4 regions of the Psychrobacillus sp. FSL K6-1464 genome follow, and region 3 is predicted to be linked to each of the others. Evidence: riboswitches for the same ligand, from Rfam matches in the RefSeq annotation. Region 3 holds a riboswitch; each other region holds the start of a gene.
The links. Region 3 has a riboswitch for S-adenosylmethionine ahead of MKX39_RS17335 (acyl-CoA dehydrogenase family protein). Riboswitches for the same ligand answer to the same signal wherever they lie in the genome.
Positions count from the first base shown of each region.

Region 1: another riboswitch for S-adenosylmethionine. It lies ahead of mtnK (S-methyl-5-thioribose kinase); the one in region 3 lies ahead of MKX39_RS17335 (acyl-CoA dehydrogenase family protein).
Region 2: another riboswitch for S-adenosylmethionine. It lies ahead of MKX39_RS15600 (bifunctional homocysteine S-methyltransferase/methylenetetrahydrofolate reductase); the one in region 3 lies ahead of MKX39_RS17335 (acyl-CoA dehydrogenase family protein).
Region 4: another riboswitch for S-adenosylmethionine. It lies ahead of MKX39_RS02530 (methionine biosynthesis PLP-dependent protein); the one in region 3 lies ahead of MKX39_RS17335 (acyl-CoA dehydrogenase family protein).

Region 1 is NZ_JBBOOP010000001.1:3,715,186-3,723,286, reverse strand. It holds gene MKX39_RS19230 (amino acid ABC transporter permease) at 1-320, shown strand, start outside; gene MKX39_RS19225 (amino acid ABC transporter ATP-binding protein) at 339-1,073, shown strand; gene MKX39_RS19220 (hypothetical protein) at 1,097-1,831, shown strand; gene MKX39_RS19215 (heme oxygenase) at 1,848-2,186, opposite strand; gene MKX39_RS19210 (1,2-dihydroxy-3-keto-5-methylthiopentene dioxygenase) at 2,263-2,796, opposite strand; gene MKX39_RS19205 (methylthioribulose 1-phosphate dehydratase) at 2,812-3,426, opposite strand; gene MKX39_RS19200 (2-hydroxy-3-keto-5-methylthiopentenyl-1-phosphate phosphatase) at 3,423-4,088, opposite strand; gene mtnW (2,3-diketo-5-methylthiopentyl-1-phosphate enolase) at 4,093-5,307, opposite strand; SAM riboswitch class I at 5,412-5,516, opposite strand; SAM riboswitch class I at 5,674-5,830, shown strand; gene mtnK (S-methyl-5-thioribose kinase) at 5,906-7,093, shown strand; gene mtnA (S-methyl-5-thioribose-1-phosphate isomerase) at 7,093-8,101, shown strand, end outside.
Region 2 is NZ_JBBOOP010000001.1:3,073,137-3,081,237, forward strand. It holds gene metH (methionine synthase) at 1-179, opposite strand, end outside; gene MKX39_RS15600 (bifunctional homocysteine S-methyltransferase/methylenetetrahydrofolate reductase) at 160-2,019, opposite strand; SAM riboswitch class I at 2,091-2,200, opposite strand; gene MKX39_RS15605 (nuclease-related domain-containing protein) at 2,441-3,391, opposite strand; gene MKX39_RS15610 (protoporphyrinogen oxidase) at 3,508-4,899, opposite strand; gene MKX39_RS15615 (hypothetical protein) at 5,396-5,833, opposite strand; gene kynB (arylformamidase) at 5,910-6,536, opposite strand; gene kynA (tryptophan 2,3-dioxygenase) at 6,549-7,379, opposite strand; gene kynU (kynureninase) at 7,394-8,101, opposite strand, start outside.
Region 3 is NZ_JBBOOP010000001.1:3,415,013-3,423,113, forward strand. It holds gene MKX39_RS17325 (FAD-dependent oxidoreductase) at 1-709, opposite strand, end outside; gene MKX39_RS17330 (catalase) at 907-2,943, opposite strand; SAM riboswitch class I at 3,106-3,205, shown strand; gene MKX39_RS17335 (acyl-CoA dehydrogenase family protein) at 3,309-4,490, shown strand; gene MKX39_RS17340 (transporter substrate-binding domain-containing protein) at 4,493-5,344, shown strand; gene MKX39_RS17345 (amino acid ABC transporter permease) at 5,425-6,132, shown strand; gene MKX39_RS17350 (amino acid ABC transporter permease) at 6,145-6,858, shown strand; gene MKX39_RS17355 (amino acid ABC transporter ATP-binding protein) at 6,872-7,627, shown strand; gene fabI (enoyl-ACP reductase FabI) at 7,790-8,101, opposite strand, start outside.
Region 4 is NZ_JBBOOP010000001.1:509,270-517,370, forward strand. It holds gene MKX39_RS02520 (5-methyltetrahydropteroyltriglutamate--homocysteine S-methyltransferase) at 257-1,363, opposite strand; gene metC (cystathionine beta-lyase) at 1,365-2,552, opposite strand; gene MKX39_RS02530 (methionine biosynthesis PLP-dependent protein) at 2,549-3,667, opposite strand; SAM riboswitch class I at 3,752-3,859, opposite strand; gene MKX39_RS02535 (hypothetical protein) at 3,943-4,143, opposite strand; gene MKX39_RS02540 (TetR/AcrR family transcriptional regulator) at 4,350-4,910, shown strand; gene MKX39_RS02545 (DUF2798 domain-containing protein) at 5,203-5,718, shown strand; partial or broken gene MKX39_RS02550 (universal stress protein) at 5,922-6,032, opposite strand; gene MKX39_RS02555 (TIGR00266 family protein) at 6,064-6,870, opposite strand; gene MKX39_RS02560 (aldehyde dehydrogenase family protein) at 7,031-8,101, shown strand, end outside.

The DNA of each region.
Region 1 (8,101 bases), 300 kb from region 3:
GTGTTGTTCTACCTCAAGTCATCCGAAATATTTTACCAGCAACAGGAAATCAATTTATCATTAATATTAAAGATACGTCTGTCTTGAATGTAATAGGTGTTACGGAACTATATTTTCAAGCGAAAACAGTTGCAGGTATAAGCTTTAAATACTTTGAACCATTCTTTATAGCATGTATTTTGTATTTCGTCATGACGTTTACAGTAACATTAATATTACGATATATAGAGAGAAGATTAGACGGCCCGGAAAACTACAGTATGATTGGTCAGCCGCCACCGCAACTTATGTTACCTAAAAATAATGCGAATATCGATTAAACGAAGGAGGAGAAATCTATGGGAAATGTCATCGAAGTTCAACATTTAAGTAAATCCTTCGGAAATCATGAGGTCTTAAGAGACATAGATTTTTCAGTGAACAAAGGAGAGGTTATTTGCATCATCGGTTCCTCTGGATCAGGAAAATCTACTTTACTTCGTTGTATAAATTTGTTGGAAAAGCCTAGTGGCGGTCAAATTATTTATCGTGGAGAGAATATTTTAGATGAAAAACATGATATCCATGCCTACCGAAAAAAGTTAGGAATGGTTTTTCAACAGTTCAACTTATTTAATAACCATAATGCGTTAAACAATTGTATGGTAGGTCAAGTAAAGGTATTAAAACGTTCTAAAGAGGATGCCGAAAAGATTGCGTTAAAATACTTAAAAGTAGTGGGAATGGATCATTATGTAAATGCCAAGCCTAAGCAACTATCAGGTGGTCAAAAGCAACGTGTCGCTATAGCAAGAGCACTTTCCATGGAACCGGATGTCATGTTATTTGATGAACCTACCTCCGCACTGGATCCAGAAATGGTTGGAGAGGTATTAAAAGTGATGAAAGAGTTAGCAAGTACGGGACTTACAATGTTAATAGTGACACATGAAATGGAGTTTGCTAAAGAAGTAGCCGATCGGGTTGTTTTTATGGATAAAGGCGTAATTGCTGAGGAGGGACCTCCAGAACAAATTTTCAACAACCCGAGGGAAGAAAGAACTAAAACATTTTTAAAACGAACATTAAGTTAATAACAGTATGGAGGAATCGAAAGGTGGACCTTTTCAATCTGATAAAAAAAGAACGAGAATACTGGCTTGTGGATCAACATAAAGTATCCGATATTCCAAATATAGATTATTTAGTTGCGTTCGATCAATTATTAACAGAGTGGAAAGAACAAAATGTAGCATATCTATCCCTTCTGATGGATGAAGAAAATGAGGATTGGCTTTTAAAGCGTCGGTTCAAAAAAGTGTCGTCTATTGTAGAGTACACAAAGACACTACAAGGACCATTTAAAAATACTAGTGATTTTCAAGTAGATGCTCTCTCTGAGAGTCAAGTTACGGATTCTGATTTTGCTAGATTGTATGATGCATGTAGGAGTGGCTCAGCGAACAAGAATAAGCTGTTTTCTATCAGTCAAATAATGGAGTCATTAGAACTTGAATTAGGTACTAATTGGCGAGATCAATGTTTTATCTTTTCTCAAAATGGCAGAAACTACGGTATTAATATTCCTCATATTGAACAAGGCACGACAGAAGAAGGTAGAATGTTTTACTTTGGGGTAGTTCCAGAGCAACGTCAAAAAGGATATGGAAAGATATTTCATGCTATTTCTTTAGAGCTTTTGAAAACATTAGGTGCCAAGATATATGTAGGGAGTACAGACACAGGAAATGCCCCTATGAGACGGATTTTTGAAACAAATGGATGTATATTACGAGATATAAAGGGGATTTACCGAATAGACATGAAAAAAGTGGATGAACTCAGAAGATGAGTCCTCCACTTTTATTTTAGTTTTTGGAAATTGCTTCTATTGAAGCGGCAACTTTAGAAATGATTAATTCATTACCTAAAAGTGGAGATTCTTTAGAAGCTTCAGGAGAGCCAGACTCGGGACGTTTATGCGATTCTTTGAAGAGATCACTGTCTTTCCATGCTTGGAAGTTTTCTTCTTTCTCCCAGTACATATTTACATTCATTTCATCATATTCAGTTGGTCCTTGAGTAATAGCGACCTCTACTTTGATGAAGCCTTCCATTTCTTGAAGGGGGCTTGGTTTTGTGAAATTTGGAGCCATTTTTTCTGCAAATCCTGGTTTGGTTTTGATGCGATTCGTTACAATAATCATTGTACATTCTCCTTTCTTATTAGATAAAGTTAGTATAGCATTCCTTTTTTCTTATTCCTACAAAGAGCATTTACCTCTATTGTTCTACTGCTTCCTCTTGATAAACTGGGACCCACCCCTCTGTTGTTACAAATATGCGTACAGCAACAACTTTACGGTCCTCTGATAATGTGAAGTAATGTGTAATATTCTCAGGCACAGATATCAAATCACCAGGTGAAAGATGAACTTCAAAGTAGCGTTCATCCTTGCCTTGTATGATGAAGACACCGTGACCACTTACAATATAACGAACTTCATCGTCGGTATGAAGGTGTTTGCGTTCGAAATTTTTTAATAGTTCGTCTAAGTTTGGGTTCGAATCTGAAAGAGAGATAATATCGGCCGCTTGATAGCCACGGCGACTAGAGATATCATCTATTTCAATTTGGAAGGCTTGGAGAATCTCTTGCTTTTCTCCGTCGCTTAAGTCAAATTTTTCACGAAGGTTTTCTGGTAGTTTGTTAATATCCCAATGCTCATAAATTACTTCTTGGTTCTCTAAAAATGCTGCTACTTCTTTTTGCTCTTTAATTGTTTCATTTGTTCCTTGAATTTTAATAATAGCCATTAACAATCTTCCTTTCTATTTTGAGTGTATTTGATGTAGTGCTAATTGATACTGAAATAAAAATTCGCAAGCTTCAAGTAATTTTTTTGCCTCAAATCCATCTTTTCCCCAAACAGTTATTCCGTGATTTCGAATGAGTATAACTCCCTTGTCTGCAGAAATATACGGTGTAAACTCTTCTGCAAGCTTTGGTATATGGGCGTAGTTAGGGATAATGGGTATCGATAGTATGGCATCCTCTTCCCACATTCCAAAAGCTTTAATAAGTTCAATACCTTGAAAATCCACTGAACCTTTGTCACCATATAATTCGGAAATAACGTTATTTGCAACTGTATGGATGTGTAAGCTACAACCTGCATTTGTTTCGCGATATATTGCACAGTGTAATAATGTTTCGGCTGATGGAGTTAAATGTGTATTTTCGACTGGGTTTCCATCTGCATCAACAAGTAAAAAATCCTCTGCTGTTCTCTTTTTTTTATCTTTTCCGCTTGCTGTCACTAAGAACTCCATAGGATTATCATGTACTTTAATAGCAAGATTACCGCTCGTCCCCATAAACCAATCCCGTACGGCTAATTCATCTTTTATGTCTGCAAGTTCTTCCCATTTATCTTGTAAAGTCATACTTCCACACCTAACTTTGCGTCAATAATTTTTATCACATCGTGGAAGTTCTCAAAAGGTTCATAGGGAATATTCAATTCATCGCATTTTTCGATTAAGAAATCCCTCGCAATAACGACATTACCTAATTTTGCTGCTTCAAGATCAGTGATGGAATCCCCAATCACAACGCTCACAGCATCTTGGTCAAGAAGGGTACGAATAATAGAGGGTTTACAGCAACCACAGCCTTGGCTAGTACATCGATCATCACAGCTATACGGAAACTCAATGTGAATTGTATCCTTGGAAAATTCGGATGTATTACAATAGACTCCTGCAAATGGCCCGAATGGTTCTAGTAGCTTGTGGACAAAAAAGTCTATGCCGCCACTTACGATGTAGAGTGGTATGTTGTGTTTTTTTGCATAGGAGACAAATTCACTAAACCCATCACGGATGACTGCCTGCTTAAGCACAAAAGAGATAATGTCATCTTTTGACTCAACAGGAAGGAGTGTGAACATTTTTGCTACACCATCTTGTATGGAAATTCGTTGTCCTAAAATATCATCTTTAATCGATGTCCATTCTTGTGGAGCAAACTCTTTCATGATTGCCATAATGTTATCCTGATTGGTAATAGTTCCATCGAAGTCACAAAAAACTACAAGATTACTCATATTATCACCTCCATAATTCAAGTGCTGTGTTTAATTCACAATGGGTTTTAGCTGCTTCTTCTAATGGAATACCTTCCAAAACAGCCGATACTGCCTGTCTAAAAGCCAAACCTCCTCCGGTTGCACCGGCCGGATGACCGTGTACTCCACCCCCGGCATTAATGATGCTGTCGATTCCATAGTCATTCATTAACAGTGGTACGAGACCAGGGTGAATGCCTGCAGAAGGCACCGGAAAGCTTTGTTTTACTTCACTAGGCTTTGTTAGTTCTTTCCCTAAAGAAAGAGCTACAGATTTTTCAAGTGCAACACTGCCATAAGGAGAAGGGAATAATGAAAAATCTGCTCCTGCATAGCGGGTAAGTTTACCAAGAACAAGTGCCGTGGAAACTCCATAAAATCCTGAGGACGTGAATGCTCCGCTATAAGCCGGATGAGCCATGAGTGGTAATTGAATCTCTTCGTCCTCTGCTAACTCCTGAAGAACGTCTAAACCGTATGCATGAACATTAAATAAGAGTGCATCTGCTCCAAGTTCCCGTGCTTTTTTGGCCTTGTCCTTTAGTTTGAATGTACGTCCCGACAAATTTACTGCGTATAGAGTACGATGACCAGTTTCTTCATAGACTTGTCTTAATACCTCTCGACCAGTAGTGATACGTGTTTCAAACGAAGTGAGTGGATTGTCAAATAGGATTTCGTCATCTTTTACAAGGTCAACTCCACCAAGTGCTTGTTGCTTAAGTTGTTGCGCTAGGTACTCGATATCTCTTCCAATGACACCTTTGAAGATACTCATGATGAGTGGACGTTCATAAACTCCCAATCTTTCTCGGATACCTTGAATGCCGAAGCGAGGGCCAGGGAAATGGGATAATATATTTGTGTCAAATTCTAAATCCAATAATTTTACTTCTCCATCCAAAGATAGTTTGCCGAAAACGGTAGTTAAAATTGCTGGTATATCTGCTGAAAAATTTGCGGCAGGATAGAATACTTTAATTTCTCCTTTAATTCTTTCCGGATGAATGGGGTGAAGAATATTTTCAAATTCAGTAACCGATCGTACAGTTCCTTTATGTTTTTTTAGCTGTTCCTGTTCTAAAAAAGCTAAATTGGTCCAAGAACCAATAGTCAATCCAAGGGCAATATCATCCGCTTTTTTTTCAAAAGAACCAGACTTTCCGTATAGTTGATAGTGCGCAGTAATTCCACTCATTTTTTCACTCCTAATATTAGAAAAGCGTAAGTGCCTAGGCGCTAGAGCTAGACAGATAATATAAAAAACCTCTTCAAATAAGAAGAGGTTAATAGCTTAACAACTTCTTATCTCTCAGCCATTTGACTGCAAGAATTAGCACCGTGTTCATAATTGAATCGGTTGCCGGGTATCATAGGGCTTGTCCCTCCACCTGCTCTAAATAAGAAAAAATATTCAGTTTGTATTTAATAAATTATATTGATTATTCCATGCATTAAAAATTCTGTCAACAAGAAATTGAAAAATTATCATTATTCAAAATTGTATTGACATAGCTTTTTCTAATATGCTAGGATTCTAAACAAACATCATAGTTGTACCGCACTCTTATCAAGAGCAGGCAGAGGGATAATGGCCCGATGACGCCCAGCAACCGACCGTAATACCGTTGTGAGACGGGGCGCTTTATGCGCCGGAATGTAAAATTCCGTAAGGCACGGTGCTAATTCCATCAGAAAGTTTACTTTCTGAGAGATAAGAGGTTCAGAATCTCTTATTCTAAGCCTCTTTCTTTTGGAAAGAGGTTTTTTATTTTGTAAATGAGAGGACGATCATAATGGCGGTAGTAGCAATGAAAGAATATGAATCATTAACTAAAGAAACGGTAATTTCACTGGCGATAGAGTTATCATTATTTTCTAGCGAAGCTCCATTAGTTTGCGAAGAGATTGGTGATGGAAATCTAAATTATGTATTCCGTGTAACAGATGGATCCGGTGAGAAAGGCATTATTATTAAACAGGCCTTACCCTATGCAAAGGTCATCGGGGAGAGTTGGCCACTTACTTTGAAAAGGGCAAAGATCGAAGCTAGTGCATTACAAAAACATGGAGAATACGCAGTTGGATTAGTCCCAAAAGTTTATGCAACTGATGAAAGCTTAGCAATCACAATCATGGAAGATCTGTCTCATCTTGAAATAGTTCGTGAGGGCTTGATAAAAGGAAAGTCCTATCCTAAATTATCAACCGATATTGGCGAATATCTAGCCTTAACACTTTTCAATACTTCTGACTTTGCACTCCACCCCTTTGAAAAAAAGTCACTTGTTGTAGAATTTTCTAACCCCGAGCTATGTAAGATCACAGAAGACTTAATCTTTACAGATCCTTTTTTTGATCATGAAACAAATGACTTTGAGCCAGCATTACAAGCAGAAGTGGAAGCTATTTGGAATAACAACTTGTTGAAATTGGAAGTAGCCAAGCTAAAAAGAAGTTTTTTGACGGAAGCCGAAGCTTTGTTACATGGGGATCTTCATACCGGAAGTATATTTGCGAGTGAAGCGGAAACGAAAGTAATTGACCCGGAATTTGCATTTTACGGCCCAATTGGATTTGATATTGGCTTATTTTTGGGGAACTTAATAGTTCAATCCTTTACGCGTCAAGATGACCAACGGGATGCTATACATACCCATATACAGAATACATGGAACACATTTTGCGCTAAATTTTCAGAGTGTTGGAAAAAAGGGGAGTCCGATTTATATAAAAGTATAGAAGGCTATGAGGCATTTGTGCTAGAAAAAATATTCCATGATTCCGTAGGGTTTGCAGGCTGTGAGCTAATTCGTAGAACGATTGGACTAGCACATGTGAAAGACTTAGATAGTATTGAAAACCATGAGCAACGAATTTTAACCAAAAAACAAACGCTTAAAGCTGGAGAAAGGCTAATAGTGAGTCGTCATGAAATAAACTCAATAGATGCTGTAATTGAGCTGTTAGGAGAAATTCAATAATGAATGTTCCATTATCGATTAAGTGGGAAGGTAAGCAGTTAATAATTTTAGATCAACAGAAACTTCCCCATGAAATTATCTATATAACACTAGAAAATATGAAAGAAGTTCACGATGCAATTATTACTCTGAAAGTTCGTGGAGCTCCAGCCATTGGAATTACGGCAGCGTATGGATTAGCTATTGAGGCGCAGAGTTATCAAACAAATTCAATGATAGATTTTCTAGAATACTTAAAAAGAGATGCAGCATACTTGGGTGAATCTCGACCTACTGCTGTCAACTTGGTTTGGGCACTTGACCGTTTGTTGAAAGCAGCGAGTCCAATAGATAGTGTTTCGGATGCAAAGCAGATTCTAATTGAAGAAGCAAAAATAATTCACAAGGAAGATGAGGAGTCCTGTCAAAGTATCGGCGAGTTTGCACTCTCTCTACTTGAAGATAAAACGAAGGTAATGACGATTTGTAATGCTGGTTCTATAGCCACCGCTAAGTATGGTACTGCTTTAGCTCCTTTTCATCTAGGGAAGGAACGTGGAAAAGAATTTGAAGTGTTTGCATGTGAAACTCGACCTGTCTTTCAGGGCGCCCGTTTAACAGCATGGGAACTGCAACAATCAGGTGTCGATGTGACGCTCATAACAGATAGTATGGCTGCACATACGATAGGCGCAAAGGGAATAGAAGCAATTATCGTTGGAGCAGATCGGATAGCAAAAAATGGAGACACAGCAAACAAAATAGGAACCCTAAACTTAGCAATTCTTGCATCTGTATTTGGAATTCCATTTTATGTGGCTGCACCGTCCTCTACATTCGATTTGTCCATAAATAATGGAGAAGAAATTCCAATAGAGGAAAGGAAAGTAGAGGAAATTATTAATATTAACGGCAAAGCTATTACCCCATCAAACACAAAAGTATTTAACCCTGCTTTTGATGTGACACCAGCTAAATATATCACTGCCATAATTACAGAAATAGGTATTATTTATCCAAACTATCTTG
Region 2 (8,101 bases), 340 kb from region 3:
CGATGAACATGTTCAATAACATCTGGTTTGACGATATTTAAATACTCATTACAACCGTCGAATTCTTCCCCTCCGAAGTCTTCAGGGCTAAGATCTGCATTTTGTATCATCGTTCCCATTGCACCATCAATAATTAGTATTCTTTGTTGGAGCTGCTGCTCAATTAGATGTTTGGACATAGCTGAATCCTCTCTCTTTCTCCCGGTCAGCCTCTTGAATATAATGAATTAATTCTAGAGACATATCGTAACGGAAAAATGGTGTAATAATATAAATTCCGTTAAATAGTTCCGCTGCTGTATCGATTAATTCCTTCGATATTTGAATACCTTCTGCAGTAGCTCGCTCTCTATCCTCTCCACATAAACGCATACGCTCTAGCACCTCTTCAGACAATTTTATGCCTGGGACTTCATTATGAAGGAATTCAGAATTTCGACTATTGGTTAGTGGCATAATTCCGATGAAAATAGGGGTTGATAAATGCTTTGTCGCTTCGTAAATCTCATGGATTTTTTCTTTCGAATAGACAGGCTGTGTGATGAAATAATCCGCCCCACACTCAATTTTCTTCTCTAGTCGCTTCACTGCACGGTCCAGCACACGAACATTCGGATTAAAAGCAGCTGCTACAGAGAAGTTAGCCTTTTTCCGTAGCGACTTTCCTGAGAAAGAAATACCTTCGTTTAATTGTTTGATCAGTTGAATCAGTTCTAAGCTTGATACATCATAAACACTTGTCGCCCCAGGGAAATCCCCAATTTTAGTTGGGTCTCCAGTAACTGCAAGAATGTCATGGATTCCAAGCGCATCCAATCCCATCAAATGAGATTGAAGACCAATTAAATTACGGTCACGGCACGTAATATGAGCAAGTGGTCTAATATTTTTTTGGTGTTTTAACATCGAACCCATCGCCATATTACTAACTCGTGGAGAAGCCAATGAATTATCCGCCATTGTCACCGCGTCAATTCCAGTTGCATATAGCTTTTCTGCACCTTCCATGAATGTAGTCGTATCGAGATGACGGGGAGTGTCTAATTCAACAATTATGGTCCGTTCTGTTTTCGCTTTTTCATGTAGAGCTTGGGTATTAGTTGGCTTAGCATCTTGAATAATAATAGGCTTTCTAGTCTCTACTACTTTATTTGTAATAGGGGTTAAATGCCCAATATGTCTTTTCACTGCTTCAATATGCTTTGGTGTCGTTCCACAGCAACCACCTATTAAGCGCACTCCTGCATCTCTCAAATATAATGCAGCTTTACCAAAGTACTCAGCATCGGATTCGTAAACTATACGTCCTTCATCTATATCCAGTAAGCTCGCATTTGGATAAGCAGATAAGAATGCCTTTTCTGGCAGCTTTACTCCTTCAAATGCTTGAATTGTATGATGTGGACCTAGTCGACAGTTGACTCCCACAATGTTGGCTCCAATTGTTTCAAGCTCATGCAACGCATCATTTAGAGGTAAGCCATTTTGCAAAATACCCGGATCATGCATAGACACTTGAGCTATTATCGGAATATCCGTTAGTGTACGAAGATAAGTCACAGTAGTCTTTAGCTCTTCGAAATCATAATAGGTTTCAAGTAATAGACCATCTGGATCTCCCGCTAACAATTGGATTGCTTGTTGGTCGAGTGAATGAATAATTTCTTGGAGTGTAGCATCACTTTTTCGGATTCCTCGAATCCCCCCAATAGTCCCGAGGACGAATTGGTTTCCAGATGCGGCAGCTCTTTTCGCAATTTGAATGGCAGCTTCATTTATTTCTTTCACTTGATTTTCTAGTCCATAGCGAGCAAGCTTAATAGCATTTGCTCCGTATGTATTCGTTTGAATAATATCTGCTCCGGCCGCAATATAATCCTGATGGATTTTCTCTATAATTTCCGGTTTTTGAATATTTAACTCTTCATTACAATAGTCAATTCCATAAGAGTACAGTAGTGTCCCCATTGCCCCGTCTGCTGTCAGCATAGACGTCTGTAACTTCTCCAATAAACTCATCGTGCATTCATCCTCCCATATAAAAAAGCCTTCTATGAAAAGAAGGCTTTACTAGTATGCAAGATACCACCTTCTCATCTTTCAAACTTTTGCAAAGTCTGCTGGATTTAGCACCTGACCAAATGAATGGCTGGTTGCTGAAGCGTCGTAGGGCCAGTCCCTCGGCTTCTCTTGATAAGAATTTCACTATTCAGTTTTCTAATTAGACATATCGTACCTTTATTCAACTAAAGCGTCAAGGTATATTTTGAACTTTCTATATACTCCGCTTTTGAAGTTGGATCGTCCTCATCGATCGATTTATCGTGATGATTGATCGATTATGGACGACGATGGAGCGATTTTTTGTGGTGGTCGATCGATTTTCGATGTGTATCGATCGATTATTCCTCTCGATCGATCGATTCTCCAATAATACGCTTCACCACTTCCATTTATACTCTATTTTACTCTGGGATGTTCCAGTTCGAATTAAATCCATAGATTGGAGAAGTCTAGATGCTACATGATGAGAATTTATATGAAGGAATTTTCGACACTGCCGATTATTAATCGTATCCCCGATCAAAACAAACCACTCTCGAATGGCTTTCTCATGAACAAGCCTATCTACATGACCACAACGTATACAGTTCCAGCCATTCTTCCTTTTTACCATCCCAAACATTTCACATTTTTCACAGCACACTCCAGTTTGTAAATCATTTGGGTTAATACCCCAGCGATTACACATCGGGTATGGGAAGTACGTTTTGTGACTCTTTAAAATTTCTGTACTCAATTTATGCAGCTCTTTTCTAGATATATACCTTCTTTCTCGAGGAATATTTCTTAGATAGATAGGAATTGTTTGATGGAGAATAGCGTTGTATTTTGTGGGGGGTTCAATAACTCGAACTTTGGAATTTGTTAATACAATTACTCCAAAAACAGGAATCGTCACACCATGTTGTTTTAACCATTCGTCGAGTAAAAAAATATTTCTTTCAATCTGAACCTCTGGACTTTCAAATACATCCACTTTACCTTCTTCATTTTCTCTTTCTAATTGAGAGGGGTTTTGCTTAAAGCTCAACTTCCCACCTATATTCTTACTCTCCAAAACCACCGCAAAATACTGCGTGAAAAAGACTGTATCAATCTGGAACTTTCCATATGATTCTAAACTCACATCGTGCAATACCACATATTCAAAAGGAAATGAATACTTACTAAACACTCCGTCTACTCTAACTTCTCCATGAATACCAGCCAATGCCATATGCATTTTGGAATGAATCAATTCCTTCATTTCATGTGACTCATGTAATCGTCGATTCAATAACTGAAGACCTATATAGCTATATTCCTCCGTACGTGTTTTTACTATCAACCAACCACCTCCACCCGCATCGTAGCACAATAAAAGAAATTGTAAATTCCACTAAAAATGCAACTATTCCTTTTTTTCCATAAAAAAAGACCAAAAGTGAATTTTGGTCCCGTAATTTACTGTACTATTGAATTTATGATTTTTTCTGCAGTTTCTCTGCCATTCTTAATACAAGCCGCAATCCCAACTCCGTAATAAGAACAGCCAGCTAACAAGACATTTGGCATGTCATTTGCCATTTTAGCTGTTAATGATTGAATCGCATCTCCATGCGCTAAATGATAGTTCGGCATTTGCTCGTTCCATTTTGTTACTTCTATGACTTCAGGTTTGCCTGTTAATTTCAAGCTCATTTCAATATCTTGAAGCGCCACTTCCACTAGCTCGTCTTCACTCATGTTCTTCATACTCTCAAAAGCCGGGTTCGAACTCTTATAAAACATACGAACTAATAACTGATTATTTTTTGATGTGTGCGTCCATTTCCGACTTGTCCACGTACATGCATTACATCTCACATCACTATTTTCAGAAACGATAAAACCAGTTCCCTCCGCTGGGAGCTGCTCGTCTGGAATATCAAAACCAAGATATACACTAATAAGGGAGGAATTTTTCAGTTTGTTAAAGTCGGTATCCAACTCTTCATCCTGAAGAATTACTTGCGCCACGTTATGAGGAGTTGCTAGCACTAAACTGTCCGCTTCAATCGTTTCTCCGTTAGTCAGTAAAACCGAATAATAATCATCTTTCTTCTCTACTTTCTTCGTTGCCACACCTTTAATAATTGTTGATTGGCTTAGCACTTCCTCTAAGCGATCGATAAGTGTAGAAAGTCCGTTTTGAAAGGAAATAAACTTCTTATTTGCTGAGGCCTGGAATTGCGCTTTGTTTTCTTCTAACCCTTTCATTATACTGCCGTATTTGTTTTTATAATCGATTAAGTATGGCAATGTTGAAGCGATAGAAAGCTTATTTAGATCCCCCGAGTATACGCCAGATAACACAGGAACAACTTGTTTTTCCACTAATTCTTTCCCTAAGAAATATTCTAAAAATGATCCGACAGAACTTTCTTTTGTGAAAGTTTCATTTGGTATTTCTAAATCCTTTAACGCTTCTTTTTTCCCTAATTCGGATACTAGCGTACTGCTATTTAACGACTCGATACTTGCAGGGATACCGAAAACACTATCTGCAGGAATCGCATGGAGCTCATTATTTGTGTAAATATATGAAATGCCTGTTGAGTTGTACACTTTTTCATCTTCTAGTTGAAGCTCTTCAATTAGCTGAATAATGGATTCATTTCTTGCAACGATTGAATCTGCCCCAACCTCCATGATAAAGTCATTCTCCAGTACGGTATGGATTTTACCACCTAAATACTCATTTGCTTCAACTAACACTAACTCTATATCTAATGACTTTTCTTTTTTGAGTTTCTGCAAATAATGCATCGTTGAAAGGCCTGTAATGCCTCCGCCTATAACTACTATTCTTTTCAACATAACCACTCCTCATTTCACTACATATAACTAGTATAAGCGTTTTTAAAATTATCGGATATGATTTACCTCACTACGAGAAGGTAAATTATGAACAAATAGAGAATAACTAATTCTAAAGAAACAATCTCCATTAGTAAAAGCCTTATATAATAACAAGGCTTTCAGACTGTAGACAAATTCAATTCTAGGTGTATAGAGTTGAATCTTAAACTCGGCAAGGCCCACCACTTCGCTTTCCGTGGGCTTGGCTTCAGCCTCCTCGTCACTACGTTCCTGCGGGGTCTTCAGCTCAAGCTTTTCCCACTGGAGTCTTCGTGGTGGACCTTGCCTTATAAACAGTTCCAATAGAGTATTCAATATCTTACTTTTAATAGGATGAATAAACATCCTTAGGAACATTTATTACTATTCATAACCGTTTATAAAAATACCTTTGCCCTCAAAGTAAAAGCCTTGTATAATAACAAGGCTTTTTTATCGACTGAATTCACTATTATGCTAATTTACCCTTATCATTTGATGAATCATTGCTTTTCAGACTGTCTAACAAAACATAGCCAAATATAACTCCTGCTATATACGTGAATGTAAAATCACCTAATAGCGTTACTTCATTGAAAAATAACAAATTCTTTCCATAAACAATAGCCAGAAGCCGAATCATAGCGATATAAATAGATGGGATTCCAATTACAAGGACCTTTACCCAATCAATCGACCATCTCTTTTTATCTTTAATTTCTATGATCAATTTAGGTAATCGTAACAACATTCCCATAAAAATAGAGAAAATACTTGTAAATATTATAAAAGGTTTAATATCAAATACTATCGCTGACCTTTCTCTTAATCGCATTTGATAATCCATGCCCATATAAAAAACACCTCCAACTATTACCGTTGAAAGGAAAATAAATAAAAATCTTTTCATTCAAGCTCCTCCTTAATAGAACCAAAAGAAAAAATGGATAGACTAGCATTTCTAAGTGCTATATCTACCCTTGGTATTATACTTTTCTTAACACAGCTCGTATGGGACTTCCATCTGCCCCTTCAATTTTCAAGGGCAGAGCGATTAAATCATAATCACCTGGTTCTACCTTTTCGAGCAAAAGATTTTCAATTATAAATACATCGTTGTTAAACAGCGAATGGTGAGCTAATAGTTCCTTACTTTCGATACCGTCCACGGAAGGTTGGTCGGTGCCAATGAGATAGATACCCTTTTCCTTTAAAAAAGGGCCAATATTTTCCTTCAACGTATTAATCCTGTCTGGAAATTTTTCAGGAGATGCAGTATTCGTCGTTTTTAAAAGCAAACGTTCTACACCTGTTAGATCAAACCCTTCTAACTCCTCCCTACCAATTTCCGTAGCCCCAACGACACTCACCACTTTGGCTCGACCAATATACATATTAACGTCTAGCATATCTAACGTTTTCCCTTCACTTACATAGTGAAATGGGGCATCTGCATGTGTTCCAGTATGCAAACTTGCTGTAATCGTCCCAACATTTGCAGCACCACCATCATCCTTTGTAGCGGTTAGTTCATATTCAAAGAGTGTATCTCCTGGCCATGTAGCTATTCTAGTAGAGATAGTTTGTGTAATATCGATCCATTCCTTATTCATATCCGTGACCCCCTATAAATTAGTGCGTAAATCCCAAAGTTCCGGGAAAAAACGATGATCTAATACATGTCGTAAATAATTCACACCGGAAGATCCCCCAGTGCCTTTCTTAAATCCTATTATTCTTTCAACCGTTTTCATATGACGAAAGCGCCACTGTTGAAGCCAGTCTTCCACGTCTACTAGCTTTTCTGCTAGTTGATATAAATTCCAGTGTTGATCGACGTTTTGATAAACTTCCTTCCATGCATTGGCTACTGATTCATCTCCCACATACGAAATGGAATAATCTCGATTCAATAATGAAGGAGCTATCGGAAACCCCGCTCTAGCTAATGCTTGAATCGAAACATCGTAAATACTCGGTGCAAGAAAAGCAGTTTCTAATTCTCTATGCAATTCTTCATCCTGCTCGTAAATCTTTAATATATGTTTGGACTTATGGCCAAGAGCAAATTCGATTTGTCGGTATTGAAAAGATTGAAATCCAGAAGCCTTACCTAACTTATCTCGAAACTCTAGATACTCTGCTGGTGTTAATGTAGAAAGAACATCCCAAGCTTGAATAATTTGTGTTTGAATTTTCGTCACTCTTGCTAGCATTTTAAAGGCAGATTGCATCTTATCTGCCTGAATAGCATGGATGGCACTAGTCAATTCATGTAGGATAAGCTTCATCCAAAGTTCACTAACTTGATGGATAATGATGAAAAGCATTTCATCATGATGTCCAGATAATCTGTTCTGACTAGCCAATAAATTATCCAGTTGCAAATATTCTCCATACGTCATATCATTGCTAAAATCTGTATGAATGCCACTTTCCTTCTTTTCATCTTGCATATCATCCCTCCTTATTATGCAACGACATCACGTTTGTTTTCATATTTTCTATACAGCTCTTCCTCCATAATCCTTTTTAAAATCTGCACAGTATTCCAAACGTCTTCAAACGAGTTATACAATGCAACTGGTGCCAGGCGAATACCATTAGGTGAACGAAAATCGGGAATGACTTGATGCTCTTTTAACGCTTTACATATACGTGCCGCCTCTTCATGCACTAAAAAGATATGACCTCCACGCTTTTCTGATTCACGCGGATTAGAAATGACAAAATTATACTCACCCAACTCCAAATCAATTAACATCATCATATAATCGGTAAGCCTTAATGATTTTTCACGAATTGCTTCCATTCCAGCCTCTTGGAACATCTCTAGCGAACCTAATAATGGTGCACTGCTTAGTATATGAGGAGTCCCGATCTGATACGCACCAGCATCAGCTGCTGGTACCATTTGGGTAGACATATCAAATTGCTTCTCTTTATCTGACCCAAACCACCCTGCTAATCCAGGCTTTCTTCCGAAATGCTTACGGTTCACATATAAGCCACCTGTTGCACCAGGTCCACCATTCAGATGCTTGTAGTTACACCAAAAAGCAAAATCTACGTCCCATTTATCTAACTCATGTGGTACAGATCCTATTGAATGACACAAATCAAAACCAATAATAATATTGCGCTTATGCGCCGCTTCCGTAAGCAATTGGATGTCTAA
Region 3 (8,101 bases):
AAACTAAATCGGTAGGGTAACTTCCTTTATCTGTCCTCACATCACTTACTCTCGTATCTCCCGTGAAAGATTGAACCTCTTCATTTAATATCACTTCTACATTATGAGCCTTTGCATGTTCATGTATGAAACATGCTATATCGTGATCAAATATACCGGCAAGCTGATCTCCTCTTTGTATAATACGTACTTTTTTTCCAATACTAGCAAAGTTTTCGGCCATTTCTAGTCCAATATATCCTCCACCAATTATAGTAACTTGTTGAACATTTTCTAAATCCGCGATAATTGCCTCTGTATTTGGAATGGTTTTAATCGTATGAATCCCTAACAAATGCCCACCGTTCCAATTAGGAACAACTGGAGTAGCACCCGTCGCAATAAGCAAGCGGTCATAGCTTAAGATGAAATTATCTCTCGTTTGCAGAATATTCCCTGACACTGTTTTATTGTTAGGGTCCACATGGGTCACTTCATATCCTGTCTTTGCATCAATTCCGTATTTACTACGGAACATTTCTACACTTCGTGCTATAACGTCCGTTGAAGATACTACTTGTTTTCCTACTACATAGGGTAAACCACACTGTCCATAGGAATAAATATGTCCTTTTTCCAGTGTCGTAATTCGAGCGTCAGGATCATTACGTACAATTTCCATTGCCGCACTCATCCCCGCAGCGTCTCCTCCTATTATTACGTAGTGCATGAAGTTTCCTCCTTTGACTTTCCTTATTACTCTTTCTATACCCAACAATAACTTCCCTTCAAGTATTAGTGAATAGTTATGTTTGTTATACGCTTAAAATTTTTCTTTTTATTTCCTTCTAAAAGTTCTTCATTATCTTATTCTCTCATTCTATGTAAAAAAGGCATGCCCTAATAGGACATGCCCAAAATAATTGTTTATATTGCTCTATTCCAGAAGCGATGGGCAGCAATAGCATTTAAGAAACTATCTACAAAGCCTTTACCAGTTTCTTTAGTGAGAACACCAGCCTGACCAGTGAAGTGCAGATTATCAACTAATTGCTCTCCACTAAATGTAGCACCAATCGGTTTAAAATGGGCATATGCTTCCTTAATGAAGTACGAAGCCTCTTTTTCAAACATGGCCGTTTTGCCATGTGAACTTGCTACATATACTGCATCAAATAATACAGAATCAGCAGTTAAGAAAGTATGGTCAACTGGTAACAGCGTGCCATCCGCTCCCGCAACAGATCCATGATGATCACTCACTATTTCAGGCATTGTTCCGCCTGCTTTTAAGTCTGCTAGAATCGCAGGTAAATCCTCTTCAAATCCTTCTCCGACTAAAACAGCAATTTTTCGTGTCTGAGGTTTCATAATAGTATTTAACTGACTAAGTGCTGGAGAAGACTTAGTATTCGTTGCAGTACTTACACCTTGCACTACTAGTCCTAGGTTTTCTGCTACCTTACTCGCTAGATCCAAATCTACTTGTGCAAACATCTCTAATACTTGCTGACGAACAGTAAGTTCCTTACATTTACCAAGTTCAAAGCTAAATGCATTAATGATATGTTCTTTTTCTGTATCGCTCATACTATTCCAGAATAATGTAGCCTGAGTGAAGTGATCCTTGAAACTCTCACTTCGCGCTCTAACTTTACGCGCATCTATTTTTTCCTCATAATGCGTGTATCCACCCTCCGCTTCGCTAACAGGTATTGGAGTATTGTTAGCAAGAGAGTTTTTATGGTAGCTCACTCTTCCTACATTAATCGATTGTCTACTATATCCGTCACGTTGGTTGTTATGGAATGGGCAAACTGGTCTGTTTATCGGAAGCTCATGGAAATTAGGTCCTCCAAGACGTATTAATTGTGTATCTGTATATGAGAATAATCGCCCTTGAAGTAGAGGATCATTAGAGAAATCAATTCCCGGTACAACACTCCCTGGATGGAATGCTACTTGCTCGGTTTCAGCAAATACATTATCTACATTGCGATTTAATGTCATTTTCCCTAGAATTTTAACTGGGATTTCTTCCTCAGGCCATAGTTTAGTAGGGTCTAAAATATCAAAGTCATATTTAAACTCATCTTCCTCTGCGATAAGTTGTACGCCGAATTCATACTCTGGATAGTCCCCATTCTCAATCGCCTCATATAGGTCGCGACGGTGAAAGTCTGGATCTTTCCCATTTATCTTTTGCGCTTCATCCCATACAACTGAGTGGGTACCAAGCAACGGCTTCCAATGAAACTTCACAAAATGGGATTTACCCGCATCATTAACGAAACGGAATGTATTTACACCGAACCCTTCCATCATTCGGAAACTACGAGGAATGGCACGATCAGACATTGTCCACATGACCATATGTGCTGACTCCTGATTGTTGGCAACAAAATCCCAAAACGTATCATGAGCACTAGCCGCTTGTGGAATTTCATTATGGGGCTCTGGTTTTAAAGCATGTACTAGGTCTGGAAATTTAATAGCATCTTGTATGAAAAAGACAGGAATATTATTTGCTACTAAATCATAATTTCCTTCTTCCGTATAAAATTTCGTTGCAAAGCCACGAGCATCGCGTGCTAACTCTCCAGAACCACGTGATCCTGCCACAGTGGAGAACCTCACGAATACAGGAGTCTTTTTACCCGGTGTTTGCAAGAACTTCGCTTTTGTAAATTCACTTGCAGATTCATATACCTCAAACTCCCCATGAGCCGCATAACCTCTAGCATGTACTACTCTTTCTGGTATACGTTCATGATCAAAATGAGTCATTTTTTCACGAAAATGGAAGTCTTCCATTAAAGTAGGGCCTCGTTCTCCTGCTTTAAGGGAAAACTCATCCTCCGAAACTTTAAGTCCTTGATTTGTAGTCATTGCTTGTCCTTGATCGTCCACTCGAAATTCTTCTAATTGTTCATTTTTACTATTTCCAGCTACTTTCTTATCCAAACAAATTCCTCCTCTAATTATCTCTTCCCTATTGTTAATACCCAGGATGACTTTCTAAAAAACCTATAAATTCAATTACATATTTAAATCCTATTAAAGCAATATGAATTACTATTGACTTCACCTAGATGAAGTAGTAAGATTATTTAAACAACTACATACTACTTATTAAGAGAAGCGAAGGGACTGGTCCGATGATGCTTCAGCAACCGCCAAAGCTATGGTATGGTGCTACTTCCAGCAAGAAATTGAGAGATAAGTATTTATTTAACCACTTACTCTTCTCATTTTGAGATGGGTTTTTTATTTCCTCTTAATACCCACTTAACTGATCGGAATAATTTAAATTAAAGGAGATAGCAACTGTGATAAATTTATACATCAAAACAGAAAAACAGCAGCAATGGATTAATCGTTTGGAAGAATTAGAAGACAAATTTAAAAGCAAATCAGCAGATATTGACGAGAATTCTATTTTCCCAAAAGAAAATGTGGAGGATTTATTGAAACTAGGTTATGCAAGTCTAACTCTACCGGAATCGTATGGGGGCAAAGGTTTTTCTGTCTACGATATGGTTCTTTCACAGGAAATTCTTGCTAGCTTTGATGCAAATACTGCCTTATCGGTAGGGTGGAGTTTAGGCGTAGTAGGCGAACTATACGAAAAAAAATTATGGACACAGGAAAGATTAGACTTTTTCGCTACAGAAGTATTAAATGGTGCACTCATAAATCGTTCCGTCAGTGAAGCACAAACAGGTAGTCCAACACGAGGTGGCAGACCTGGTACTACCGCTATTAAAAAGGGAGATTCTTGGGTACTAAACGGACGTAAAATATTCACAACCGCTTCCCCCGTACTATCCTACTTTTTAACATCTGCTTGGATTAAGGAAGAAGAAAGAATTGGTTTTTTCCTTATACCTCGTGATACGGAGGGGCTTTCCATTGAGGAAACGTGGGATGTAGTTTCCATGCGCGGAACTAGCAGCAATGATTTAGTACTAAGCAATGTAACCGTTCATAAATCCAATTTAGTAGAGCTTCCTGAATTCGCTAGTGGCGGGAAGATCAATGGTTGGCTGCTTCATATACCTGCAACTTATCTTGGAATTGCCCAGGCTGCAAGAGACTATGCAGTCCACTTTGCTAATACCCATTCACCCAATAGCTTGAATGGCTCTATTGCACAGCTACCAAACGTGCAGCAGCTACTAGGTGAAATAGATTTAGAGCTTACGAAGGCTAGACTCGTCATTTACGGAGTTGCGTCCTCTTATGACAATGAATCTACAAAAGAACTTCTAACCAACGAAGTAAGCGTGGCAAAGCATATCGTTACTAATTCAGCAATCACTATTGTCGACAAAGCGATGCGATTAGTTGGTGCCAAAAGCTTACAAAGAACAAACCCCTTGCAACGTTATTACCGCGATGTTCGAGCAGGACTCCATAATCCCCCTATGGATGATATGACGATAAAAAAACTTGCACTAACTGCGTTAGAGGAAGATAACAATAAAAAATTAGTGAAACGAGGAGATTAAATATGAATAAGTACTTTAAAGTGGCTGCATTAGGGTTAGCCTCCGTGACAATTTTAGCTGCATGTAGTTCTGGAAAGGCTTCAACAACTTCAGAAGATGGAGATGTTCGAAAAGTAAAAGTTGCCTATGACATGGCATCTAAGCCTATCTCTTGGTTAGATGATAAAGGAAATGCTACGGGATACGATGTAGAAGTTATGAAATTAGTAGATGAACTACTTCCTGAATACGAATTTGAATATATAGGAACGACAAGCGATGATCTATTAATCGGAGTGGAACAAGGTAAGTTTCAAGTAGGTGTAAAAAATGCATTTTGGACAGAGGAACGCACCGAGAAGTTTATTTTCCCTAAAGATTTCCTAGGTCTTAGCAGTGCCGGTCTCGTATTGAAAAAAGAAAATGAGCATATTAAATCATTAGAGGATTTTGCATCTGCTGGCTACTCTTTAGCTCCTATTGCAGCAAACAATGCGCAATATACAGTAATTGACGAATATAACAAGACCAACCCAGATAATCCAGTCAAACTAGATGCCGGAGATGCTTTCACAGTGGATGTAGTCCAATGGGTCAATGAGGGTCGCGTGGACGGCGGAGTAATAATCGAAGGACCATTCCAAAAACAAGTATTAGATGAAAGCGGCCCTTACTATAATCTAAAAGATGAAGTTGTTTACAATGAATTTGCAGTGATTAAAACATGGCCTTTATTCAATAAAAAAGAACAAGACTTTGCAAATGCGTATGACAAAGCTATTAAACAGTTGCAAGAAGAAAAGAAAACAAATGAACTTAGTAAAGAGTTCTACGGTCGAGACCTTTTTGAGGTGTTAGATAAAGTAGAAAGATAAACTTTGTATTTCCATCAAGGCTGCCTAGCGTTGGATACTGGGCAGCCTTTCAAATTTAAAAGGGAGGAATATTGCACAATATGGAAAAATATTTTGATGTATCGTACATATGGAGCTCACTTCCTACATTGCTTCCGTTCTTAAAAGTAACTTTTATGGTTGCTGGATTATCCATTATTTTCGGGACTTTTCTCGGGTTAATCCTTGCTGTGATGAAACTTGGAAAGAATAAAATTGCTCAAAAAACAGCGCATTTTTATACGACGATTTTAAGATGCACTCCATCTATCGTCTTACTATTTTTAGTATATTATGGCGTTCCTACCTTAGCAGACAACTTCGGGTTATATTTACATGATTTAAATACAGCAGTATTTGTAGTTATTACCTTTACCCTTCAATTCGCTGCGATTATGTCGGAAGTTATTAGATCTGCCTTCGAATCTATTGAAAAAGGACAATTTGAAGCCGCCGTTAGCGTTGGGTTAAGTCCATTTCAAGCGTATAGACGAATTATTTTTCCGCAAGCATTGGTTGTCGCACTTCCTAACTTTGGAAATGGACTTATCGCATTACTTCAAGAAGGGTCTCTTGCATATACCATCGGGCTAATCGATATAGTTGGGAAAGCAAACCTAATCATAGCAGCGAACTACAATACCCATGCATTAGAAATTTTCATCGCTCTTGCTATTGTGTATTGGGTCATCTCTATACTAATCGAGAAATTTTTTGGAAAGCTTGAAAAGGTTTTTAGTAAGGGAAAGCAAACAATTAATACGAACTAAGGAGTGTAAATAATGTCGGAAGGTTTAAATTATACGTTTTTAATTGATACATTTTTCATCGCATTATCCGGTGTCCCAATAACACTTCTCGTAACAATTGTTGCTTTGCTTATCGCATTACCTTTAGGTTTTTTATTGGCATTAACACGTATCAACCAAGTACCTGTATTGAACTGGTTCTCCAGAATATATGTTTCCTTCGTTAGAGGAACACCGATCATTATTCAAATTTTCATCGTTTATGCAAGTGTACCCTTAATACTTTCCCTATTTTTCGAAAAGTATAATATCAATATAAATGTCTACAATATCAACCCTATTTGGTACGCGTTTATCGTATTCTCTTTCAGCACTACTGCTATATTGATAGAAGTATTTAGATCTGCTTTAAGTACGGTCAACAAAGGACAACTAGAAGCGGCCCAATCAGTTGGCCTTTCAAATTTCCATGCCTACCGCCGTATCGTAATTCCTCAAGCGCTAGTCGTAGCTCTACCTAATATTTGTACTGCTACCGTGAATTTGATAAAAGCTACATCACTTGGCTATGCAATGTCCTTACAGGAAATTACATTAAAGGCAAAAGTAGCGGCAAACGTAGGTTATAACTATGTGGAAGCTTATATAGATATTTTCCTTGTATATATTATTTTGTGCAGCCTTGTAGAATACGGGTTCAAAATATATGAAAGACGACTACGCAGATACAAATACGCGAGTGCATAAGGAGGATGAGTGAATGTTAAAAATTAATGATATCCATAAATCATTTGGAAACAATGAGGTATTAAAAGGAGTCGACCTATCCATTGATAAAGGAGATGTAGTAGTCATTCTTGGTCCTAGTGGCTCTGGAAAAACGACGTTATTACGCTGTATTAACTTCTTGGAAAAAGCAGACAGCGGTCAGGCTGTTTTTGGCGATTTAAAGGTCAACTTGCACGGTGCCTCAAAAAGAGATATACATACAATCAGACAAAAAACAGCCTTCGTTTTTCAGAATTATAATTTATTTAACAATAAAACAGCATTAGAAAACGTAACAGAAGGACTCATCGTCGGTCGAAGAGTACCTAAAGCCGATGCAATTGGTATTGGGAAAAAAGCTTTAGACAAAGTAGGTTTATCAGACAAATATGATTCCTATCCGAGTCAACTTTCTGGCGGGCAACAGCAGCGCGTTGGAATTGCACGAGCCGTAGCCTTAAACCCCGATATTATTCTCTTTGACGAACCTACTTCTGCATTAGATCCAGAATTGGTTGGCGAAGTACTGACAGTCATGAAAAATATTGCGAAAGAAGGAACGACCATGTTAGTGGTGACCCATGAAATGTCCTTCGCAAAGGATGTAGCTAACCGGGTTATTTTTATGGACGGCGGAGTAGTAGTGGAAGAAGGTTCTCCTCATGATATTTTCGTGAGCCCTAAAGAAGAACGCACGAAGAAATTCTTAAAACGAGTGTTACCTGAAGATTACACATTTTATATTTAGGACAACAAGAAAAATCGGGCCCAGTTCATAAAGGACTTCATACAAACGTTTTGCTATGTTAAAATTTCGATAAAACCAGTGTTCACAGTACATTTATAGGAACTTATTAAAAAGCGGTGAAAAATGACCAGGTCATCTTTCACCGCTTTTATGAATGTCAAATTAGCCCATAATATTGTAGCCAGAATCTACGAAGATGACTTCGCCTGTTACACCGCTGGATAAGTTACTTAATAATGCCACCGTCATATCTCCTACCTCTTGCTGAGTGACATTCCGTTTTAAAGGAGCCTTCTCTTCAATTTGGTGCAAAATTGTATTAAAAGAAGATATCCCTTTTGCCGCTAATGTTCTAATCGCTCCTGCTGAAACAGCATTTATACGCACATTGTTTTTCCCTAGGTCTAATGCCAAGTACTTAACAGATGCTTCCAGAGATGCTTTTGCGATTCCCATTACATTGTATCCCTCTAG
Region 4 (8,101 bases), 2.9 Mb from region 3:
TTCCTCCTTCATGTTTATAACCTCTGCTCTATATTTACCCATTGCAACCTACCTAAAACATGGCAGGTAAAACTAAATAAGTTTAATACTATCAATTCGGGGAGGTAACATCTAAGTAAAGCTACTTCTCTCCAACAAAATCTAATAAATATCGTTTAGTAGTACAAGCAAAGCAGATAGAAGTATGAGAAAGCGAGAAATTTATAAAGGTGTGCATCCATACTATCTGGATGCACACCTTTAATTTAAAAACTCATTACTTCCATACATCCTGAGAAATTTGAATCACATGATGAATTTTAGACCATTGCTCTTTCTCCGTTAAAAGGTTTCCTTCTTCGGTTGAAGAAAACCCGCATTGAGGACTCAAGCAAAGTTGTTCTAGAGGAACATATTTAGTGGCTTCAGTAATTCTATTTTTGACAAGTTCTGTATCCTCTAAAGCTCCATGTTTGGATGTGATTAATCCTAATACAATTGATAAGTCTGAACGAGTAACGTGACGAAGTGGTTCAAATCCACCTGAGCGTTCATCGTCAAACTCTAGAAATAGACCGTCTACATCTAGTTTTGCAAAAATAGTTTCCGAAACTAACTCATAACTACCGCTTGTAATATATGTGGACTTGAAGTTTCCTCGACAAATATGCATAGTAATTAACAGATCATGGGGACGTTTTGCAATAGATTCATTGATGGCACGTGCCGATAAAGCTAACGCCTCATCTAATTCCATCCCTTTTTCTTTTAAAGAAGCAATGCCTTCCTCAGAAAAAGTAGTTGCCCAAGAAGTATCATCAATTTGAAGGTAACGACAGCCCTCGTCGTATAACGCTTGAATCAAATCTTGATAAGCAACAACTAAATCTGCAAACAATTCTTCTTGGCTCGCATAAACTCCCTCTTCAATAGTAGCACGGTACAATAACATATTAGGGCTAGGTATAGTAAATTTAGCTACAGCTTCACCAACTATTCCTTGAAGAAACTTAAAGTGTTCAATCATATAGTGCGTGCTAAACCGGATCTTTTCGGTTACTTTAATACCATGTGCTCTTGTTTGTACACCTTTAAACGTTAATCCTTTGTCTGTTTCATAAAACTCTACCCCGTCAAATCCACTAAGAAAATCGAAATGCCACCATTTACGTCTAAATTCTCCGTCCGAAATAGACTGGAGTCCTATATCTTTTTGTTTGGTGACTAGTTTTGTAATTTCTTCATCTTCTATTTGTTTTAAGTGATCTGCAGTTATTTCATTATTTTCGAATTGTAGACGAGCTTCTTTTAAGCGAGCTGGTCGTAAAAAACTTCCTACGTGATCTGCTTTGAATGGTGTATTTACAACTAGTGATTTTGACATTTTATATTCCTACTTTCTCCTGTTGTTTGGATGCTATTTCTAACGATTGTTCAAAGTCAGCTATTAAATCATCAACATTCTCTAATCCAACGGAAAAACGTAGAAGGCCATCTGTTATGCCCCGCTTTTCTCTTTCTGCTTTAGGCATTGCTGCATGAGACATTTGAGCAGGGTGGGAGAGGATGGATTCTACTCCGCCAAGACTAACTGCGAATACAGGAATCCTAATATTTTCTACGAATGACTTAGCAATGGATCTATTTGGTAAACGGAAGGAAAGAACTGCACCGGCACTACTCGACTGTCTGTTATGTGTATCAAATCCTGGATGAGTGGACAGTCCAGGAAAATATACTTTTTCCACTAAATCATGCCCACTTAAATAGTTGGCAATTTTTCTCGCAGACTCAGCAGATTTTTCAAATCGTACACTTAGTGTTTTTATCCCTTGTATGAGAGAAAATGAATCTTGTGCACCTAAAATAGCACCGAATGAGTTCTGGATAAATGCTAAACGATTACCTAAATCATCATCTTTTGTAACTGCAAGTCCTGCAATAACATCGCTATGTCCGGATAAAAATTTTGTGGCACTATGTAAAACGACATCTACTCCCAAGTCCAGTGGACGTTGGTATAATGGTGTCATAAATGTATTGTCTAAAAAGGTTAAACAGTCATGGGACTTTGCAAGCTCTACTACTGCATGAATATCAGTGATACCCAAGCAAGGGTTCGAGGGTGTCTCAATGTATATTAGTTTTGTATTGGGTTGTATTGCTCTTGTAATTGCATCGATGTCAGTAAAATCTGCAAAGCTGTGCTCAATCCCAAAACGAGGCAATACTTCGGTAACAAAGCGAAAGGTACCGCCGTATACATCTTCTGTAATAACGATATGATCGCCAGAAGACAAAAGCATAAAAGCAGAAGAAATAGCTGCAATTCCCGAAGCAAATGCAAGTCCTCTAGTTCCTCCCTCTAGTTCCGCAATGGTTTTTTCAAGTGCTTCTCTTGTAGGGTTTCCCGATCGACTATAGTCATAAGGGCCGAAATTATCAAAGTTTTCTTGATGAAAAGTGGAGGATAAATAAATAGGAACATTGACAGCTCCCGTTTTTATTTCTGAATTTCCACGAGTAGAGGCGACGACTAGACTAGTTTCCAATGACTCTTTGAAATCACTCATTTTAAAACCTCACTTTCTAAAGTATTAAATACTTGTTGTAAATCTGTTATTAAATCTTCGACCTCTTCAATTCCCACCGAAAAACGAAGGAGACTATTATCAACCCCTCGTGCAATTCGCTCCATCTCCGGTATATCCGCATGTGTTTGTGTAGCAGGATAAGTGATAAAGCTTTCCACACCGCCAAGACTCTCTGCAAATACAATTAATTTCAAATTCTCTAGGAAAGGGGCAACCCACTCGCTTTTATGTAAACGGAAGGACAACATCCCACCAACCCCGGGATATAATACATCTTTAACTGCAGGCTCTTGCTTTAAAAACTCTGTAATCCTTTTAGCGTTTAAATCATGTTGCTTCATACGTAGATGAAGCGTCTTTAATCCTCTTATGAGTAACCAAGAATCGAAAGGAGAAAGGACGGCTCCTGCTGCATTATGATTAGTTTGCAGCTGTTCACTAAGTTCCGCACCCTTCGAGACGACAAGTCCCGCAAGAACGTCATTATGTCCACCAATATATTTGGTACCACTATGAATGACAATATCAGCACCCATTTCAATAGGTCGCTGTAAGTAAGGAGTAAGGAATGTATTGTCTACGATTAAAAGTAGATTATGCTCTTTTGCAACCTCAGCAAATAGTTGGATATCAATTTCCAACATCAAGGGGTTTGTTGGGGTTTCAATAAATAAAGCTTTTGTATTTTTGGTTATCAATGCTGTTACTTCTTCAGCTGATTCAAACTTTGCATAAGTGGTACGAATATTATAAGAATCTGCATACTGGTTAAATAACCGGTAGGTTCCACCATATAAATCATCAGGCGCAATTAATTCATCCCCTGAGCGAAAAAGGGACAAAACCAATTGTATAGCGGCCATGCCAGAACTACAGGCAAAGCCAGCATCTCCATCTTCTAACTTTGCAATTCCATCTTCTAAAATAGCGCGAGTTGGGTTTTTAGTTCTTGTGTAGTCATATCCTGTTGACTGCCCGATCCCATTATGTTTGTAAGCTGTTGAAAGATAAATAGGGGGATTTACCGCACCAGTTTTCTCATCACTATGGTTGCCCAATTGAACTAACTGTGTATCGATACTGTTCTTTGACATTAGATGCTCATCCTTTACAATTAAAATAAAAAAAAGAGGATTCTCTAATAAGAAGAGAACCCTCAAGTAATATTGAAGTTTGTCTTCTTATCTTCAAGACGTCAAACGTCTATTTGGAATTAGCACCATACCTAAACGTGGCTGGTTGCTGAGACATCTACGGGCCAATCCCTCCGTCTCTCTGGATAAGAAAAATATATTAAATTATCACAATTTTGAATTTAAATAAGCTTAACACGTAGATGTGTTTTTAACAAGATGCATTTTGTTCAACATCATAACAAAAATGTCCATATTAAAACAATTACTCCGAGTATTAATGATATCCAACCTACTATTAACTTGTGAGAATAAGCTAAAGCTACTAGCCCCAAAAGAACTGCTCCAGCACCTAGCCAAAGCGGAGCATAAAAGAAACCTAGCACCCCTAAAACGATACCTAACAAACCAACCCATAATCCTGTAGAAGACTCCATCGTATCCACCTCCCATCTTGTATTGTAGGAACATAAGGCATAATGCTCCTCGTAATATTATATGAAGGTTTAGGAAAGGGAGATAAACAATCGAGGGTGTATTGGGTGCTTTGCTATTTATTTAAATAAACAAAATACTAGAATGTTGTTAAAAATTTGTTATACTAACAAACAGACCCGTCGGTATGTTAGGAGGAAATTCAGATATGGATACTAAATCACTCATAATTGAAACTGCTACAACACTGTTTCAACAAAAAGGCTATAAAACTGTAGGACTAACAGAAATACTAAAAGCATGTAACGTTACAAAAGGGGCCCTTTACCACCACTTTCCAAATGGCAAAGACGAACTCTTAATAACTTGTTTACATGCTTTAAAAGAAGATATTACAACAGATATTAAAGTGATTTTCAGTAAGCATCCTTCGACTGAAGATGCCATAGTTTCCATGATTGATAAATTAATTCGTAGTTTTGAAAAGGATGGGACCATCACTGGCTATACATTTAGCAGTATCGTTAGTGAGATGGCGACAATGAGTGAGCCTGTCCGAACCGCTTGTAGTGATTTGTATGAAAATATAGAGCAAATTTATTACATTAAACTATTAGCCGATGGTTTTTCGGTTGAAAAGGCTACTGCCATTTCATTATTATTGACTGCTTCAATTGAAGGAGCAATGATGCTGTGTTTAACTCAGCAATCAACTAATCCCTTAATAAAAATTTCAAAACTATTACCAACTTTATTAAAGAATTTCTGAAAAGGAAATCCAATATATAAAAAGGATCAGTAACTCTATAATATTGTAGGAATTGTCGGCTGTTTAATGAAACAGCTTTTAATAATGCACTTAGGAATCTATGGACTAGCTTTAATCCAAGCGAAAAACCCCATTAACATGGTTTGCATATAGGATTTAAATGAAAAAATTATGGACACTTCAAAGAGTTTTTCTCTCTATAACGTTATCCTCTATTATAAAAATCGACTGTTTTGCTTCATATTAATTGCCAAGGTCTAAATAAGCTTTTTGAAAGGAAGATAAGTAAGATATGCATCAAGATAAAAGACTACCAAAGAATGGTAAAGAAGGCGCAATATTTGGCGCAATCATTTGTACATTATCAGTACTATTTATAGGATCAATCAACATAATTCTTGCAGCTGGAGGATTTAACAGTGAGGTTGCAATGGATATGTTAATCCTGTTGCCTATTATTTGGGTTATTGTGATGATTATTGAACCGTTAGCTATCGGTCGTTTTGCTGAATTTTTAGCATCTAAATTTATTTCACCAACAGACGGTTTTGCTGCTCGTATTATGTTCCGTACACTGTTCACAGTTTTAGGTATGTCATTTACAATGACTATTGTTGGAGATATCATGGGGAATGGATTTACAACTAATATATTTACTAACTTTATCCAAATTTGGCCACGTAACTTTTTAATAGCTCTATTCTTAGAAAGCTTGGTTATTCAACCTATTGCACGTTTTGTAATGGTTAAAATACATGAAGCTCAAGATAGAAAAGTATTAGTTCAAACAAATACACAAAGTATCTAGGTAAAGTAAGGTACATGGACATTGCACTTACACATCAGATGAAGCTTTCTGTAATAGGGTAAATGAATCAGGAGAAGCTACGAGATACAGTCACGTAGCTTCTCTACTTTTTTAAGTAATCCTCCAATGTCGGTTCCCTAAAAGGTGAATAAGTTAATCCTATAAAAAAAACGTCCAGACTTTTGAAAGTCTGGACGCTTTTTTTATATTGTTGAACCAGGTGTACGAATGACTAATACATCACATTTAGCTGAACGCACGATTGCTTCAGATACCGAACCAATCAAATAGCGTTCTACTGGCGTATGACCAGTTAAAAAGCAAGCCATTCTCAAGGATTCTGATTTATTTCCCACCTAGCAGGTCAAATAATCCACCAGTTATACTACCTTCACCTTTTGAACCACCACCAGGTGTTTGGGGAGCTGCTGCAAATACTTTACTAGCCAATCTACTAAACGGAAGTGATTGGATCCATACGGTACCTGGACCACGAAGAGTAGCGAAGAATAATCCCTCTCCACCAAATAAGGCTGTTTTAACTCCTTTGACCATTTCAATATTGTAGTCAACGTCCGCAGTCATTGCTACGAGACACCCAGTATCTACGCGTAAAACTTCTCCTTGTTGAAGAGACTTTCTATGAATTGCCCCACCAGCATGAACGAAAGCGAGGCCATCACCTTCTAGTTTTTGCATGATGAAACCTTCACCACCAAAAAAGCCTGCTCCTAACTTACGCTGAAATTCGATGCCAATCGTAACCCCTTTTGCTGCTGCTAAGAAAGCATCCTTTTGACAAATAATTTTGCCACGGTATTGGCTTAAATCCAATGGAATAATTTTACCTGGGTAAGGTGATGCAAAGTAGACATGTCTTTTTCCACTACCTGTATTAGTGAAAGTTGTCATGAATAAACTCTCTCCTGTAAGCATACGCTTACCTGCACCCATTAATTTGCCCATAAGACCACCGCCGCTACCAGCAGAACCCGATGAGCCATCGCCGAAAATAGTTTCCATTGAAATACCGTCTTCCATCATCATTAAACTTCCTGCTTCGGCAACAACTGTTTCCTTGGGATCTAATTCGATTTCAACAAATTGCATATCATCACCGTATAATTTGTAGTCAATTTCATGATTATTCATGAACAAATTCCTCCTTAAATTTTTCTCTACCATTTATACGAAAGCAGGGTGAAAAAGTTTCATTCTAAATATCCAAAGATTTTTAAAGGGATTTATGAAATTTTATAGAATATATGAATAATGGAAGCGTTTACATTTAAAAGTGAAAAGAGGGAATAAAATGAAATTAACTAACTTTATTAATGGCAATTGGCAAGACTCCGAGGGTGCAGATTATACACCAGTGGTAAATCCTGCAAATGGTGAACAGCTATCAGAGGTGAGGCTATCTACGGAAGAAGATGTAAATCTTGCGGTAGAAGCAGCAGTAAAAGCACAAAAAAAATGGGCACTTGTTCCTGCACCTAAACGTGCAGATTATTTATATGAAATTGGTAGGATAATGAAAGAAAAGAAAGAGCACCTTGCTCAAGTGTTAACAAAAGAAATGGGAAAAGTAATTGAAGAGGGACGCGGAGAAGTTCAGGAAGGCATTGATATGGCGTTTTACATGGCAGGAGAAGGGCGCCGATTATTTGGAGAAACAACCCCATCGGAATTGGCAGACAAGTTTGCGATGAGTGTCCGTTCACCTATTGGAGTAGTGGGGCTCATTACACCATGGAATTTTCCGGTGGCAATTGCTACGTGGAAATCCTTTCCCGCTATAGTGGCAGGAAATGCATTTATTTGGAAACCGGCAACGGAAACTCCGATGATGGCATATGAAATGGCTAAAATCTTTGAGGAAGCCGGACTTCCACCTGGAGTGGCTAATGTCGTTTTTGGGTCAGGTTCTCAAGTTGGGACAGCTATGATCGAACATCCAGATGTAAAGGTTATCTCGTTTACTGGTTCTACAGAAACAGGGAGTAAGGTAGCCGAGCTTGGTGGTCGTCACTTAAAGAAAGTTTCTCTTGAAATGGGTGGAAAGAATGCAGTAATCGTCATGGAGGATGCAGACCTACCATTAGCAGTGGAAGGTATTTTATGGAGTGCCTTTGGAACAGCGGGACAAAGATGTACAGCATGTAGCCGAGTTATTGTGCATAAAGATGTAAAAGAAGACTTAGAAAAAATGCTCCTAGAACAAATGGAAAAACTAACGATTGGCGATGGACTAGATGAAACGGTGAAAATTGGTCCAGTTATTAATAAAAATGCTCTGGAAAAAATCCATTCCTATATAAAAATTGGACAAGATGAAGGGGCAACTCTCCTAACTGGAGGGGAAATATTAAGTGAGGGTATG